3 regions of the Paenibacillus sp. FSL H8-0259 genome follow, and region 3 is predicted to be linked to each of the others. Evidence: riboswitches for the same ligand, from Rfam matches in the RefSeq annotation. Region 3 holds a riboswitch; each other region holds the start of a gene.

Region 1 (5,693 bases), 480 kb from region 3:
CCGGAAGACTACCTATGCTGCATTAGCAGCCGGACTGTTCGCGCTGGACTTCATGCATTTCACCCAGACACGCATTTCAACGATTGATGTATACGGCGTATTCTTCATTATGCTGATGTTCTATTTCATGCAGCGGTATTATACGATGAACTTCTACCGTATGCCGCTGCGCACAACGCTGGTTCCGCTGTTCTGGTCCGGACTGTTCTTCGGAATCGGAGTTGCTTCCAAGTGGATTGTTCTCTACGGAGGGGCAGGACTTGCGGTGATGCTGGCACTGGCGCTGTTTGAGCGGTATAGGGAGTATAAGGCTGCAGGCCGTCTGCTGGCTGAGGGCAAGCTGACCGGTCAGGAGCTCAAAGCTGCCTGCCGGACAGCGGACCAACCCTTCTGGAAGAACACCATCATCACTTTGGCCAGCTGCATCGTATTTTTCATTGCTATCCCGGTTATCATCTATAGCCTGTCCTTTGTCCCGGCGCTCTCTGCTTCGGCGGAAGGCTTCACCATTAAGGGACTGATTGATGCCCAGAAAAATATGTACAACTATCACAGCCAGCTTGTAGCTACGCATCCGTTCGCCTCTTCCTGGTGGGAGTGGCCGTTCATGAAACGTCCGGTCTGGTTCTTCAGCGGCGGTGAAGGCTTGCCGGAAGGTAAGGCCAGCAGTATCGTGACCATGGGGAATCCCCTCATCTGGTGGACAGGAATCTTCGCTATGCTGGCAGCCGTGTGGCTTACCGTGAAACGCAGGGACAAGAATCTGTACATGATCTGGATCGGGTTCTTCTCACAGTATGTCCCGTGGATGCTTGTGCCGCGTGAGACGTTCCTGTACCATTATTTTGCGATGGTGCCATTTATGATTCTGTCGGTTGTCTATATCCTGAAGCTGCTTGACAGCAGATTCGGCGACGCCAAATATCTGCGGTATGCCTATGTGGCTGCTGCAGCCATCCTGTTTGTAATGTTCTATCCGGTGTTGTCCGGAATGCAGGTTAACAGCAGTTATATAAATACTGTACTGCGCTGGTTCCCTTCCTGGGTATTCTAGGGGGCGCTATTTAAGAAGGCATATGTTTCAGAAGACAGTTTTATTGCGGGGTATCTCGTAGAAACTTATAGGAGGAACTAAGGTGAAAGCCAGATACAGTGTAATTGTCCCCATGTTCAATGAGGAGGAAGTCATTCAGGTAACCTATGAGCGGCTCAAAAAAGTAATGGATGGTTGCGGTGATTCCTATGAACTGGTTTTCGTCAATGACGGTAGCCGGGACCGCACGGCGGAGATCATGCGCGAGATCAGCAGCCGGGATGAGCATGTCAAGCTGATCGACTTCTCCCGTAATTTCGGCCACCAGGTGGCGATTACGGCTGGTATGGATTATGCCGAAGGCCAGGCAGTCGTGGTGATTGACGCAGACCTCCAGGATCCTCCTGAGGTTATTCTGCAGATGATTGCCAAGTGGAAAGAGGGCTACGAAGTCGTGTATGCCAAGCGGTTGAAGCGTCACGGGGAGACTTTCTTCAAGAAAGTCACCGCTAAGATCTTTTACCGCCTGCTCAGCAGTATGACCAGTGTTGAAATCCCTACCGATACCGGGGACTTCCGGCTGATCGACCGTAAAGTCTGTGATGTGCTGCGCGGTCTGAAGGAGAAGAACCGGTATGTCCGGGGTCTGGTAAGCTGGGTAGGCTTCCGGCAGACCATGGTAGAATATGTGCGGGAGGAGCGCTTTGCCGGGGAAACGAAATATCCGCTCAAGAAAATGATCCGGTTTGCGCTCGACGGCATCACCTCCTTTTCCCACAAACCGCTCAAAATCGCATCCTATATCGGATTCTTTCTGTCCTTTTCCAGCTTCATCTATCTGTTCCTGGTATTGTTCCAAAAAATCTTTACCTCCTGGACCGTACCCGGATGGGCATCTATAGTCGGCGTGAACCTGCTCTTCAACGGGATTGTGCTGATGCTGCTGGGGGTAATTGGTGAGTATATCGGACGGATCTATGATGAGTCGAAGGACAGACCGCTCTATATTGTACGTGAGACCAAAGGCTATCCGGATGCGGAAATAGAAGACACGCGGAAGGAAAGCGATTATGCCAGATAAGAAATGGAGTGCGGGGTTCATCCAGTTCCTGAAATTCAATGCGGTAGGCCTGCTGAATACACTGATTGATTTTGCTGTATTCACACTGCTGCATTCCCTTGGGATGATCAACACCCCTGCGCAGATTATTTCCTACAGCGCCGGTACGGCCAACAGCTTCTTCTGGAACAAAAAGGTAACCTTCCGTGATCGGGACAGAGGCAATAAAGAGGGCTTCGACCGGATGCAGCTGATCAGGTTTATCGTGCTGAATCTGTTGGTGCTGGGTATATCGGTGCTGCTGATTCATATATTGACCGATTCTCTCGGTATTCAAGTGCTGGTCGCCAAAGTGCTGGTCACATTTGTTACGGTGATCATTAATTTCTTCGGAAGCCGGAAATGGGTATTCTGATAATTAAGAAGCATTGCTTCTTAATTATTCCGGAAGGGTAACATCTATTCTATATTACGGAGGCGATTGTCATGCGGAAATTATCCTATTTGATTATACTTGCCGGGGTGCTTATTATGCTCTATCCCAAAGGAAGCGAATGGTACAATGACCGTCAGCAGCAAAAGCTGCTGGAAGAGGCTGAACAGGCCTACAGTGAAATCGTTCCGTCTGCGTCAGCTCCGGCCAGTGCTGATCTAAGTAAGCCTTACGCGGAAGTAACCCAGCTGCTGGCGGATGAGTCGGCTGCGGAAGAGCCAGAACCCTCTGCTGCGCCTGAGATTGAAGTCGGAGGCAAGGTGATGGCAATCATCGAAATCGACAAAATAGATCTGAAGCTGCCTGTGCTGGAAGGCGCCACCAAGGCGAATATGAAGCATGCTGCTGCGCATATGAAGGAGACGGCTCCGCTTGGCTCTGCTGGAAATGCTGCAATTGCAGCGCATAGATCAAGAACTACGGGAAGGCTATTCAACAGATTGAATGAAGTTGGAGTCGGGGACACTATTTCCGTTACAACCGGCAAGCAGGTATACAATTATGTAGTTTATGATGTAACTATTGTGGAACCAACCGATGTATCCGTATTGAAAGGGAATAAGGATGACAAGATTCTAACACTCATTACTTGTGATCCGCTGGTGAATCCAACGCATAGACTTATCATTCACGCAAAGTTATCGTGATGTTTGTAGAATAATGACGGAAAAACTTAAAATACTTAAAATTTTTATTTGTTTTCGCGGAAATCTAGTGATTTAGGTCTTGATAATAGAAATAGATATGGTAAGATATAACTATACAAAGCTAATACACGATAAACGGCAAACCTATCGAAAGATAGGGACGCAAAGCTAGAGGGCCTTCCCGTAAGGATGGCAGCCAGCTACCGAATGAAGAGGCTTTTTTTGTTTGTTCTTATTGTGAATCTAGCATTTTATGGTAGAAGCAAGGACAGATAAAGCTTATACGATAACGGCAAACCTATCGAAAGGTAGGGACGCAAAGCTAAAGGGCCTTCCCGTAAGGATGGCAGCCAGCTACCGAAAGGGGTTTTATCCAATGAAGAAGTTCTATTTAATGTTGGTTACACTATTCGTAGTGGTTACGTCGGTGCAGACAGGTACAGCTCAAGCTGCTAATGCAGATGCAAGCTGGTTGAACATAGGTCAACTTGATCAGGGTGTTATCGGAGTTTTTTATAATGTTCCTAAGGATAAGAAGATTAAGCTGATGATCACCAAAGATAATAACAGCTACACCTACAACTTATACACTTCCAAACCAACTGAAACATTCCCGCTTCAACAAGGTAACGGTTCATACAAGGTTTCCGTACTTGAGAACACTACCGGCAACAAATACAAAGTAATCTCTTCCGAGACGGTAGATCTTAGCCTGAGCAACGCCAACGCCGTATATCTGAGCTCTGTACAGAATGTTAAATGGAGTTCTTCCGATAAAGCAGTTCTGAAAGCAACACAGCTTACACAAGGTTTGACATCAGATGAAGACAAAGTGAAGGCTATCTATAATTATATCGTAGCCAATGTGAAATATGATTATTCCCTGGCTTCCAGTGTTACTACAGATTACATCCCTAACAACGACAGCACCTTGGCTACCAAGAAGGGGATCTGCTACGATTACGCTTCCTTGTTCGCTACTATGCTTCGCAGTGAAGGCATTCCTACCAAACTGGTTATGGGTAACACAAGTTATGTGACTTCTTACCACGCTTGGAATGAAGTGTTCCTTAATGGCAAATGGGTAACTATTGATACTACAGTTGATGCTGGACTTGCCAAGAACAGCAAAACAGCAGATCTGGTTAAAGTAGCAAGTAAATATACTGCAGCTAAGTTCTACTAAGAGCACAGATGCATTCATAGTTTCATTGAGGATAACCCGCTTAGTAATTAAGCGGGTTATTTTTATTTTGGAAAAGGTTGCTTTTTGGTAGAGAGATAGGGTATTATAAATAAGCGTTGTTGGAGCGGCAAACTTAATAAGAAATGGCTTAAATAAGTGATTTCAAAATAAAGCTTGCATTACTCGAATGAATGTGATATATTATAAGAGTTGCTGGTGACGCGGTAAGCGGCGCTGACAACGAGCTTGATCTTTGAAAACTGAACAACGAGTGAGTATCGGAAATCACGAAAGTGACTTCCAAAATAGAGAATGAAAATTCTCGTCAGATGTTTCAAAATGAGCAATCGCTCTTTCTAAATACAATTTGGAGAGTTTGATCCTGGCTCAGGACGAACGCTGGCGGCATGCCTAATACATGCAAGTCGAGCGGAGTTTGAATGGAAGCTTGCTTCCATTCATGCTTAGCGGCGGACGGGTGAGTAACACGTAGGCAACCTGCCCTCAAGACTGGGATAACTACCGGAAACGGTAGCTAATACCGGATAATTTCTTTCCTCTCCTGAAGAGAGAATGAAAGGCGGAGCAATCTGCCACTTGGGGATGGGCCTGCGGCGCATTAGCTAGTTGGTGGGGTAACGGCTCACCAAGGCGACGATGCGTAGCCGACCTGAGAGGGTGAACGGCCACACTGGGACTGAGACACGGCCCAGACTCCTACGGGAGGCAGCAGTAGGGAATCTTCCGCAATGGGCGAAAGCCTGACGGAGCAATGCCGCGTGAGTGATGAAGGTTTTCGGATCGTAAAGCTCTGTTGCCAGGGAAGAACGTCCGGTAGAGTAACTGCTACCGGAGTGACGGTACCTGAGAAGAAAGCCCCGGCTAACTACGTGCCAGCAGCCGCGGTAATACGTAGGGGGCAAGCGTTGTCCGGAATTATTGGGCGTAAAGCGCGCGCAGGCGGTCATTTAAGTCTGGTGTTTAAACCTTGGGCTCAACCTGGGGGCGCACTGGAAACTGGGTGACTTGAGTACAGAAGAGGAAAGTGGAATTCCACGTGTAGCGGTGAAATGCGTAGATATGTGGAGGAACACCAGTGGCGAAGGCGACTTTCTGGGCTGTAACTGACGCTGAGGCGCGAAAGCGTGGGGAGCAAACAGGATTAGATACCCTGGTAGTCCACGCCGTAAACGATGAGTGCTAGGTGTTAGGGGTTTCGATACCCTTGGTGCCGAAGTTAACACAGTAAGCACTCCGCCTGGGGAGTACGGTCG
Region 2 (5,693 bases), 700 kb from region 3:
GCTTAATAGCCACTCCATAAAAGTAAAATCCGGCATAAGCCAAAATCCCCGCGATTACAACCAGCAACACTAGCAGGTATATACTCCACATAACGTTCACCCTTTCAGTAAGCAACCATCCCTTTGAGGAAATGTGTATTCTTGCTTTTGAATTCTCCCCCACTTAGCTAACGCTTGAAGTGGCGGATTCTTGCGAACAGAAGAGTACCCTCTTCTTATGGAGCAAGCGATCCCTGCGTTCCCGCAGTTTTACATTTTTGACGCAAGTGAAATGTTGAATTCTATCGTTTGGTTAGGTGGCGGTTAAACCGCTACTTGTTCAATATTGTGAGCGGCGTTTTCGTCACGGTCATGGATCGTCCCGCAGGCCGTGCATGTCCATTCCCGAACGGACAGGTTCTTCACCTCGGGGTGGATCGTGCCACACACATGGCAACGCTGACTGGTCGGCTCAAACGTGTCGGCGATCCGAAGATTTCGTCCATACCATTTCGCTTTATACGTCAGCTGTCGCACCCACTCGCCCCAAGACGCATCAGCAATGGATTTTGAAAGCTTGGGGTTCTGAATCATATTCGCCACACGCAGATGTTCGATACTAATCGTTTGGTTTTCACGAATCAGTCTCGTGGTCAGCTTGTGGAGGAAGTCATTTCGTTTATTGGCAATGCGTTCGTGAATACGAGCGATATGCTGCCTTGCTTTCTTCCAGTTGGAGCCGCCCGGAGTACGCCGAGCCATCCGCCGCTGCCAAAGCGCCAGCTTGTTCTCGTATTGACGGTAAAAGCGAGGATTGGCGATATGTTCCCCGTTTGAGCATACTGCATATTCTTTCAAGCCTAAGTCGATGCCAATAGGTGTATCCACTTGGGGCAGAGGGTTCTTTTGAACTTCGCAAACGAGCGAAACGAAAAATTTCCCGCTGGCGTTTTTACGAACGGTAGCGGACAATATCCGGCCTTCCAGCTTCCGGGAGTTTGCAAAACGTATCCAGCCGAGTTTTGGGAGCTTCAAGCGACTGCCCTCCATGGCGATATTCCCGTTGGTGAATTTGGTCGTGTAACTTTGAATCGGATGCTTTCGGCTCTTGAAGCGTGGCGCTTGATTTTGCTTCTTGAAAAAACGATCAAAGCTATCCGCCACATGACGAGCAGCCGACTGCAAAGCGATGCTATCGACTTCTTTCAGCCAGTCGTATTGTGCTTTTAAACCGGGGAGTTGTGTTGCACAAGCGTGATAAGACAAGCCTTTTCCCGTTTCCACATACCTTTGATTCCAAGCTTCCAAGAAGTAATTGAACACAAAACGGCAGCAGCCAAACATTCGACGAATGAGTTGCTTTTGCTCTGTATTGGGGTAGATCCGATATTTATAGGCTTGATGAACCAGGGGTTTCGAAGAAACCTCCTGCGCAGACACGAGCATGTGCAACACCTCCTTTTAGTGATCTCATTCATATTATAGCACATATGTTCGTCTTGAAATCGAAAACTGCTGATTCATCCCCACCCTATCGAGGGTGGAGTATTCTCAGCTTTTTTAGATAAATAATTTGAGCATAGTATAGCATGGTATCCGTCCAACTAAAAACACTGCCGTCAGTCTGCGCTGCCTGGTGTGTGTAAGTAGTGAGCTACGAATTGAATGCGCTCCCCGTATACAAAAAGACTGCTTCCCGGAGAATCTCTCCGGCAGCCCCCCTCATCCAAACACAGCGGCTTAATCATAATCATTTGCGCTTGTTCACTCTGGCAGTTCTTCTAAGAAGCAGGCCCAGACCGGCAAGAACAACACCCGTAATATAGTACGGCGCAGGACTTGATTCACCCGTCTGCGGCAGGGTTTGCTCTGCAGTCACACTGCCCAGAGGAATCTCGTCATCGATAATGATTTCTTCAGGTGCCGGTCCTGCTACAGGTGAAGGTCCAGGTGCAGGAACCTCCACAACTGGCTGTAGCGCTGTTGTTGTCAGCACCGTCACAACCGGTGATGCTGCCGGCCCGAGAGGAACCGGGTCATCAATAATAGTCGTGTCAGTATCAGTCACAATAGTCCCAATCACTGTCGGAGCGGTTGATGTCGGAAATACGAAGCTTGGGACAAAGACGCTCGTGCTGGTTGCTGTCGGTGCTGTTGTCGGTACAGCGGTCGGCACTGTTGTTGGTGCCGCTGCCGGTGTTGCCGTTGGCACTGTTGTCGGCGTTGCCGTTGGTGCCGCTGTCGGTGTTGCCGTTGGTGCCGCTGTCGGCGTTGCCGTTGGCGCTGTTGTTGGCGTTGCCGTTGGTGTCGGCGTTGGCGCTGTTGTCGGCGTTGCCGTTGGTGCCACTGTCGGTGTTGCCGTTGGTGCCGCTGTCGGTGTTGCTGTTGGCGTCGCTGCCGGTGTTGCCGTTGGCGTCGCTGCCGGTGTTGCCGTTGGCGTCGCTGCCGGTGTTGCCGTTGGCGTTGGCGTCGCTGCTGGCGTTGCCGTTGGCGTCGGCGTCGCTGCCGGTGTTGCCGTTGCCGTTGGTGCCACTGTCGGTGTTGCCGTTGGTGCCGCTGTCGGTGTTGGCGTCGCTGCCGGTGTTGCCGTTGGCGTTGGTGTTGGCGTCGCTGCCGGTGTTGCCGTTGGCGTTGGCGTTGCTGTTGGCGTCGGCGTCGCTGCCGGTGTTGGCGTCGGCGTCGCTGCTGGCGTCGGCGTCGCTGCCGGTGTTGCCGTCGGTGTCGCTGCTGGTGTTGCTGTTGGCGTCGGCGTCGTTGCCGGTGGCGTCGGCGTTGCCGTTGGCGGATCTTGGCCTTTATAAGGTATATGGTGGGATTCTCCCGATCCTGAGAGCGAAGCTCCGATCAGATTCCCGTTGATTTGACCATTATTAAATTGAATAGAGGCATATGGAGCCAGCACAGATCCCAGAACTCCGATACCTTCGATTTGAAGACTGGTCGCTTGACTGAAGTTATATAACACTTTACTGTTCATAGCGTTATCCTTATTTCCGTTACCATTAATTCCAGTCCCCATATTCTTCATAGTTACTGAAGTACCGGAGATATTAACTATAGCTGTTGAGCCATCGGGAATCTTAATTCTCAACTCATTTGCACTAGACAGCTTGCTGCCGTCTACAGTAAATATGTTAACATCCGAATTTGTACCTTCCAAAAAGAAATTACCGGAGTTGGCAGTGGTAACCCCATTAACAGGCAGAGAAGCAAGCTGCTGAGATTTCTCACGGAGCAAACTGAACTCGGCTGCAAAGTCCACAACATTTACTTGTTGTTGTAAGCTTCCTGTTCCCCCGCGCGGGCCGCCGCTGCCGCTATAACTCCCCCCGTAGACTACATCACCCACGGTTTCTCCCTGGGAATAATACAGATTACCACCGGCGATGAGAGAGTAGGCTTCCTTCGTTTCCTCACTAGTAAGACTATGTCCCACAGAATAATTAACATTTAAATTCACGTTTCCGCCGGCAGCTAATCTACCTTCAATATCACTATGTTTAACATCAACATCTCCCAAGATGAACACATTATACTTGGATGCATTGCCCGGCAAAGAGTTGCCCTCGGCTTTAACTGAGGTGCTCCCCAGTGAAATAATTCCGCCGCTTCCTACAATCAGAACTGCTATAAGTCCGAACACCGTAAGACGTTTGAATTTTTTTAATTGGAACATACAGCTCACCTCACAGTTAATATAGATATAGGCCACATTTATATAACAAAAAAAGACCGCCGGAAAGAGGATTGCTCTCTTTACGGCAGTCGGACGATCATTGCGCTCCATCGCGCTTTAGACTCCTGGACTTTGCGTCCCGTCCTTTCGAACGGTTTGCGTTTATACGTCAGTGGAAGATTAGGTTGTGAAATTATGTACTAAATCAAACTTTTATACTAATGTCTATGACATTCGTTACTTTGGAACTATTTTTAGTTTATCCGCTATCAAGGCTGATTGTCAATGAAATCCTTTGAAACATCTGGTAATAGATTATATCTGCTAATTCATTCCAAAGCACTGTTACAAAAGGTTTTTTTAAAGAATCTATAGCTTTTTCACCTAAATCCCGATCCTCTCATCGCCCTCGATGGCACCTACAAGAATATTTTGGAACCATGTATAAAGAACTAATTTTAATATTGCAAATTTTAATATAAACATGAGGGCCCATGATCTTAAAGACGCACCTCTTTCTCCTTAGCACATTTTCTTTTAAGAGGAAACATAATAACAAATGTATATCCCATATGAAAAAGGCTGCTTTCAGGAGAACGTCTTCTCCCAAAGCAGCCTTTTCCCGATTTAGCGGTGATATCGCCAGCCTTTCGGAAAGGATCTTACGGATTGCATTTATTTACGTTTATCTGTTCTGGATCTTCTGCCGAGGAATATTCCCAATCCTGCAAGGGCTAGACCGACTAAGTAATAAGGAGCCGGACTGGACTCACCAGTCTTCGGGAGCGCGGCATCCGCAGGTACATTGCCTAACGGAATCTCTTCATCAATGATTGTCACAATCGGCGTTGAACTTGGTGTTGCGCTTGGGCTTGGCGTTAGGGTTGGACTTGGTGTCACCACTAACGGCCGAGGTGTTGCTGTTGCCACAGGGCCCAAAGGCAGCGGATCATCAATGATTATGGTATCCGGATTTACAATATAGCCGATTATTGGAGTCGGCGTTGGCACTACATTAATAAAGACGGGCGGTGCAGACGATGGCACTGGTGTCGGTGGTAATGTCGGTGCTGGTGTTGCCGTTGGTGTCGGTGTCGGTGTCGGTGTCGGTGTCGGTGTCGGTGTCGGTGTTGGCTCTGCCGTTGGCGTTGGTGTCGGCTCTACCGTTGGTGTTGGTGTTGGATCTGCTGTTGGTGTTGGCGTCGGTGCTGCTGTCGGTGTTGGTGTCGGTGCTGCTGTCGGTGTTGGTGTCGGTTCTGCCGTTGGTGTTGGTGTCGGTGTCGGTGTTGGCTCTGTTGTTGGTGTTGGTGTTGGTGTTGGTGTTGGTGTTGGTGTTGGTGTTGGTGTTGGTTCAGCCGTTGGTGTTGGTACTGGTGTTGCCGTTGGTGTCGGTGTTGGCTCTACTGTTGGTGTTGGTGTTGGTGTTGGTGTTGGTGTTGGTGTTGGTGTTGGTGTTGGTGTTGGTGTTGGTGTTGGTGTTGGTGTTGGTGTTGGTGTTGGTGTTGGTGTTGGTGTTGGTGTTGGTGTTGGTGTTGGTGTTGGTGTCGGCTCTGACGTTGGTGTTGGTGTTGGTGTTGGTGTCGGTGTCGGTGTCGGTGTCGGTGTTGGCTCTGCCGTTGGCGTTGGTGTCGGCTCTACCGTTGGTGTTGGTGTTGGATCTGCTGTTGGTGTTGGCGTCGGTGCTGCTGTCGGTGTTGGTGTCGGTGCTGCTGTCGGTGTTGGTGTCGGTTCTGCCGTTGGTGTTGGTGTCGGTTCTGCCGTTGGTGTCGGTGTTGGCTCTGCCGTTGGCGTTGGTGTCGGTGCTGCTGTTGGTGTCGGTGTTGGTTCTGTTGTTGGTGTCGGTGTTGGTTCTGTTGTTGGTGTTGATGTCGGTGTTGGTGTCGGTGTTGGTGTCGGTGTTGATGTTGGTGTTGGTGTCGGTGTTGGCTCTGTTGTTGGTGTTGGTGTTGGTTCAGCCGTTGGTGTTGGTACTGGTGTTGCCGTTGGTGTTGCCGTTGGTGTCGGTGTCGGTGTTGGCTCTACTGTTGGTGTTGGTGTT
Region 3 (5,693 bases):
AGCGTCCGCCTTTGTCTCCGGATTTCTACCGCGATAAGCGGTTTAAATCAGGAAATCTGGAGACAACAGCGGCCGAAAGTCCAAACATTCCTTGCAGTGACCCTCATAACAGCCGCCTTTAGGCTTAAGCAAACGCAGCCTGCTCCCAATAACAATCCGATATTTTCGCGACATCATATAAACTTAGGAGGGTTCACTTATGAAACTAGTACTTCTATCAGGCGGTTCTGGTAAACGGCTCTGGCCTTTGTCCAATGATTCACGTTCGAAGCAATTTCTGAAAGTACTGGAAAGCCCGGCAGGTGAACCGGAATCCATGGTACAGCGGGTATGGAGACAGCTGCAGGAGACAGGGATGGCGGAATCGTCCTACCTGGCTACCGGCCGCAGCCAGGTAGAGATGATTCAGAGCCAGCTGGGCAGCGGGGTGCCGATTATCGTTGAGCCGGAGCGGCGCGATACCTTCCCTGCCATCGCACTGACAGCAGCTTATCTGTATTCGGTCGCCGGTGTTTCACCAAGCGAGACGGTAGCCATCCTGCCCGTCGATCCTTATGTGGAGTCGTCCTTCTTCGAAACCGTTCTGCAGCTGGAGAGCACGATGCTGGAGAGCGGCGCCAATCTGGCGCTGATGGGCGTAGTTCCGGAGCATGCCTCCGAGAAATACGGCTATATCATTCCTACCAGCGCCGAAGCGGGGGCGAGCGGGTATCTGCAGGTGAGCCACTTCCAGGAGAAGCCGGACCGCAAGCAGGCTGAGGAGCTGATCAGCCGGAACGCGCTCTGGAACTGCGGCGTGTTTGCTTTCCGTCTAGGTTATCTGCTGGATATTCTGCAGCGCAAAGGACTGCCGCTGAACTATGAGGAACTGCAGAAGCAGTATAAACTGCTGGCTTCCATCAGTTTTGATTACGAAGTGGTGGAAAAAGAAGAGAATATCGTGGTTCAGCCTTACGCCGGATTCTGGAAGGATCTGGGCACTTGGAACACGCTGACTGAAGAAATGACCAGCAATCATGTCGGCAAAGGCTTCGTCACTGCAGATTCCGAAGGCACCTGCCTGATCAACGAGCTGGACATTCCGATCACCGTGATCGGAGCGAAGGATCTGATTATCGCCGCCAGCCCGGACGGAATTCTGGTTACGCACAAGGCGGAGAGCCCGCGCATTAAAGAAGTGCTGAAATCTTTTGAACAAAGACCGATGTACGAAGAACGCCGCTGGGGCCACTACAAGGTAATTGATTATGTGAAATATGCGGAAGGCAATGAGGTGCTGACGAAGCGAATCTTTATCTCTGAAGGTAAAAATATCAGCTATCAGCTGCATCACAAACGCAGTGAAATCTGGACCATTGTCAGCGGTGAAGCCAGCATTGTGCTCAATGAGAAAATGCATAATGTGAAGGCGGGGGATGTCGTACGGATTCCGGAAGGCACCAAGCATGCGATCCTGGCATTGACAGATATGGAATTTATCGAAGTGCAGACCGGCTCTGAGCTGGTGGAGGAAGATAACATCCGAATCACCTTGGATTGGGAAGATATCGCCTTGCAGCAATTCATTTCATAGGTCTAATCTATCTATATAACCAATTGTTACAAATCCAAAACAGGTATTAAGAACCATTTATTAAGAAAAATTCATTTTTGCTCTAAATTAAAACTAAATAGGGACGATACTTACGGTAAGAGGGATTAATCCTTCCAATACGACAAAGGCAAACCTAATCGAAAGATAGGGACGCAAAGCTATAGGGCCTTCGCAAGAGTGGCAGCCTGGCTACCGAAAGGAAGATGGATTTTGATAACTTACCGTAAGTCTCGTTTGCTGTGCACTGTGCTGTCTCTGGCCCTTTTATTGACTGCAGTACCTCTGGGACTCGGCGGAATGCCTTCATCTGCAGAAGCTGCGTCTAGTTCCAAAGCGCCCGTTAATCCGGAGGCTTCAACCGAAGCAGTCAGATTGCTGGATGATCTGTATTCTATCACTGGAAAAGGCATTATTACCGGCCAACATGACTATCTGGAAAGTCCGGACGAATTCAGCAACAAGCTGAAAGGAACCAGCGGACAATATGCTGCTCTTCACGGCTATGAACTGGGCGTAATCAGCGGGCAATCGGAAAGTACAGCAGCGGCGCAACGCAGAAATGTTGTGAACAGCGCGATCAACTGGTATAAGGGCGGCGGCATTGTAGCCATGACTTTTCATGAGAATCTGCCCGGTACCGCATACCTCTGGTCCAATGTTCAGAAACCGCTGAGCCAGGCGGAATTCAATAAATATATTACTCCGGGTACAACACAGTACACTGCATTGATTGCAGATCTGGACAAAGTGGCAGTTTCACTTAAAAGCCTGCGGGATGCTGGTGTTCCCGTACTCTGGAGACCTTACCACGAAATGAACGGTGACTGGTTCTGGTGGGGGAAGAAAAATAACTTTGCTGCGCTTTGGAATATTATGTATGACCGTTTCGTAAACGTTCATAAATTAAACAACCTGCTGTGGGTATGGAACCCCAATGCACCCAATGCCTGGTCTGATCCTTATGCGCTGACCTACCCGGGGGCTGACAAGGTGGATGTACTCGCGGCAGATATATATGAGAACGATTATATGAATAAATATCATGACAGCCTGCTCGCACTTGCGAATGGCAAACCGATTGCCATTGGCGAGAATGGACAAATGCCAAGCACAGCAAAGCTGCAACTCTCACAGAAAAATTGGGTATATATGATGAGCTGGGGAAAAATGCTGTATGAAACCAACACAGTTGCTACCATCAAAGGTTTCATGAGCGACAGCTATACTGTGACCCGGGACGATTATAAAGCAGGCACATTTGCTACGGCGACGCCGAAACCAACAGCAACGCCAACGCCGGAACCGACAGCAACGCCAGTACCAACAGCAACACCAACGCCGGTACCAACAGCAACACCAACGCCAGTACCAACAGCAACACCAACGCCGGTACCGACAGCAACGCCAACGCCAGTTCCAACAGCAACACCAGCGCCGGTACAGACTGCAATGCCAATACCGATACTGACGCCGCCCCCTGCTTCCAATGATTCTGTGACGGCCCCCGTCGTTCAGAATGGTCTTCAGGGAGAATACTACAAGAACATGACGCTTTCGGGCACTCCGGTTCTGGTCCGGAATGATGCGCTGCTGAACTTTAACTGGCGCCAGGCAGCGCCGGATGCCAAGCTTGGAGTGGATAGCTTCTCCATACGCTGGACGGGTCAGATCAAACCTTCTTTCAGTGAAACCTATCAGATTATCACTACATCCGATGATGGTATCCGCGTCTATATTGACGGCACAGCTGTAATCGACAGCTGGACCAAACAGAGCGGTACCGAGCGTACAGGAAGCATAAACCTGCAGGCAGGCCGGCTGTATGATATCAAAGTGGAGTATTACGAGAATGCCGGCGATGCCAATATCCGCCTGATGTGGCAGAGTCCAAGCCAGGCGAAGGCAACTGTCCCTACAAGCGCGTTATTTGTGAACACGGCTGCTTCTTCAGCCAGCAAAGCAGCTTTGGATGCTCCGGCTGTGACTGCAACACCAGTACCAACAGCAACGCCGTTACCAGTATCAACACCAACACCGGTGCCAACAGCAACGCCGACAGCGGCACCAACGCCGACAGTGGCACCAACGCCGACAGCGGCACCAACGCCAACAGCGGCACCAACGCCGACAGCGGCACCAACGCCGACAGCGGCACCAACGCCAACAGCGGTACCGACGCCGGCAGAAGCTCCATTACCGGAGAATCTTACGGCCGAGGCTCCTGCGGCGAATGGGCTGGTTGCGGAATATTTCAATAATATGACGTTGTCTGGTGCTCCGGCAGTGGTACGTACCGATGCAGTGCTTGACTTCAACTGGCGTCAAGGCACGCCGGATGCCGCAATCGGCATAGATTTCTTCTCTGTACGCTGGAGCGGTAAGCTCAAGCCGCTATACACTGAGACTTATCAGATTTATACCACTTCAGATGACGGCATCCGCGTACGGATCAATGGTGAGCTTGTGATCGACAGCTGGATGAAGCAGAGCGGGACCGAACGCACAGGAAGCATAAGCCTGACAGCCGGTCAGCTATATGATATACAAGTGGAGTACTATGAGAATCAAGGAGATGCCAGAGCACGCCTGATGTGGGAGAGTCCGAGCCAAGTTAAGGCAACGGTTCCTGCGAGCGCACTGTTTCTCCCTTCCGCTTCCTAAGATCATACCCCCGCAGCTGCATTCATTATTGGCGCTGATACTGGTTAAGACGTTACAATTCTAAATCCTATAAAGTCCAATCTTAATGGCCCTGCTTATCAGCAGGGCTACTAAGCTATAGACCATCCGGGTAATTCAATGCAGCCTCTTAACAGAGAACTGCATGCCTGCACGCCTAAGGCGGCAGTGAGGCCCGGGGAAAGGAGATTATATTGAACACTTACCGTAAGTACAGGCTATATACAACAATTATTCCAATTATCCTTATCCTTTCTCTTCTGCCATGGGGGGAGGCGCGCAGTCTTCCGGTAGCACGTACCGTCAATACTCCTGCCGCTCCAATCAAACCCGTTAATTCCTCCGCTTCCAAGGAAGCCACCGCACTGTTAAGCTATCTGTCCGATCTCAGCGGCAAGGGCATGATCTCCGGCCAGCATGATTACCTGGAGAGCCCCGATGAATTCAATAATAAGCTTAAAAATGCAAGCGGGCAGTATGCCGTTCTGCACGGCTACGAGCTGGGAGCCATTAACAACCAGTCCGAAGAGACCATTGCTGGGCAGCGCCAAGCTGTCGTAGACAGTGCCATTAAGTGGTACAAAGGCGGAGGCATTGTGGCGATGACCTTCCATCAGAATCTGCCGGGAACCGCTCCCGAATGGGCTAATGTAAAAATGAATCTGAGCCAGGACAAATTTGACGCGTACGTTACTCCGGGAACTCCGCAGTACAAAGCTCTGATTGCCGAGCTGGATGAGGTAGCCGGGTACTTGGGAGAACTGCGGGATGCCGGAGTTCCGGTTTTATGGCGTCCATATCATGAAATGAACGGCAACTGGTTCTGGTGGGGGCACAAGGATAACTTTGCCCAGCTGTGGGATATAGTGTACGACCGTATGGTGAACACACATAAGCTGAATAACCTGCTATGGGTATGGAACCCGAATGCACCGAACGAGTGGGCAAAGCCTTACAGCGACTATTATCCGGGTGCCTCCAAGGTGGATGTACTGGCAGCCGATATTTATAACAATGACTTTAAGCAATCCTATTACGAGAACCTTCTGAAGCTGGCAGACGGCAAACCGATCGGTATCGGGGAGAGCGGAGAGCTTCCAGACCCTGTCATATTGTCTCAAACCCAGAGTAAATGGGTATATACGATGACATGGGGGAAAATGCTGCTCGAGAATAATAATCTCCAGAAAATTCAAAGCTTTATGAGCAATAAGTACACCGTATCACGGGATGATTACAAGCTGGCACTAAATGCTCAGATCAACACACTTACTGCGGTATCGCGCAACGGTCTCAAGGGGCAATATTTCGGCAATGCGGAGCTGTCCGGCAAACCGCTGCTTACCCGGAATGACAACAGGATTGACTTCAACTGGCATGGGGATTCACCGGCGCCGGGAATCGGCAAGGACTCTTTTTC

Evidence for each region. Region 3 has a riboswitch for cyclic di-GMP ahead of NSU01_RS05495 (PA14 domain-containing protein). Riboswitches for the same ligand answer to the same signal wherever they lie in the genome.
Region 1: linked by a shared signal. The riboswitch ahead of NSU01_RS03475 (transglutaminase-like domain-containing protein) and the one ahead of NSU01_RS05495 (PA14 domain-containing protein) in region 3 are both predicted to bind cyclic di-GMP.
Region 2: linked by a shared signal. The riboswitch ahead of NSU01_RS02525 (choice-of-anchor A family protein) and the one ahead of NSU01_RS05495 (PA14 domain-containing protein) in region 3 are both predicted to bind cyclic di-GMP.

The regions. Positions count from the first base shown of each region.
Region 1 covers NZ_CP150147.1:801,983-807,675, forward strand. Annotated here, with positions in the region: gene NSU01_RS03455 (phospholipid carrier-dependent glycosyltransferase) at 1-1,054, shown strand, start outside; gene NSU01_RS03460 (glycosyltransferase family 2 protein) at 1,137-2,114, shown strand; gene NSU01_RS03465 (GtrA family protein) at 2,104-2,508, shown strand; gene NSU01_RS03470 (class D sortase) at 2,580-3,233, shown strand; cyclic di-GMP riboswitch class I at 3,361-3,441, shown strand; cyclic di-GMP riboswitch class I at 3,515-3,595, shown strand; gene NSU01_RS03475 (transglutaminase-like domain-containing protein) at 3,610-4,419, shown strand; rRNA gene NSU01_RS03480 (16S ribosomal RNA) at 4,784-5,693, shown strand, end outside.
Region 2 covers NZ_CP150147.1:583,856-589,548, reverse strand. Annotated here, with positions in the region: gene NSU01_RS02535 (alpha/beta hydrolase) at 1-91, opposite strand, end outside; gene tnpB (IS200/IS605 family element RNA-guided endonuclease TnpB) at 304-1,425, opposite strand; gene NSU01_RS02525 (choice-of-anchor A family protein) at 1,730-3,655, opposite strand; cyclic di-GMP riboswitch class I at 3,737-3,826, opposite strand; gene NSU01_RS02520 (hypothetical protein) at 4,696-5,693, shown strand, end outside.
Region 3 covers NZ_CP150147.1:1,285,589-1,291,281, forward strand. Annotated here, with positions in the region: gene NSU01_RS05490 (sugar phosphate nucleotidyltransferase) at 200-1,573, shown strand; cyclic di-GMP riboswitch class I at 1,711-1,791, shown strand; gene NSU01_RS05495 (PA14 domain-containing protein) at 1,805-4,255, shown strand; gene NSU01_RS05500 (glycosyl hydrolase) at 4,468-5,693, shown strand, end outside.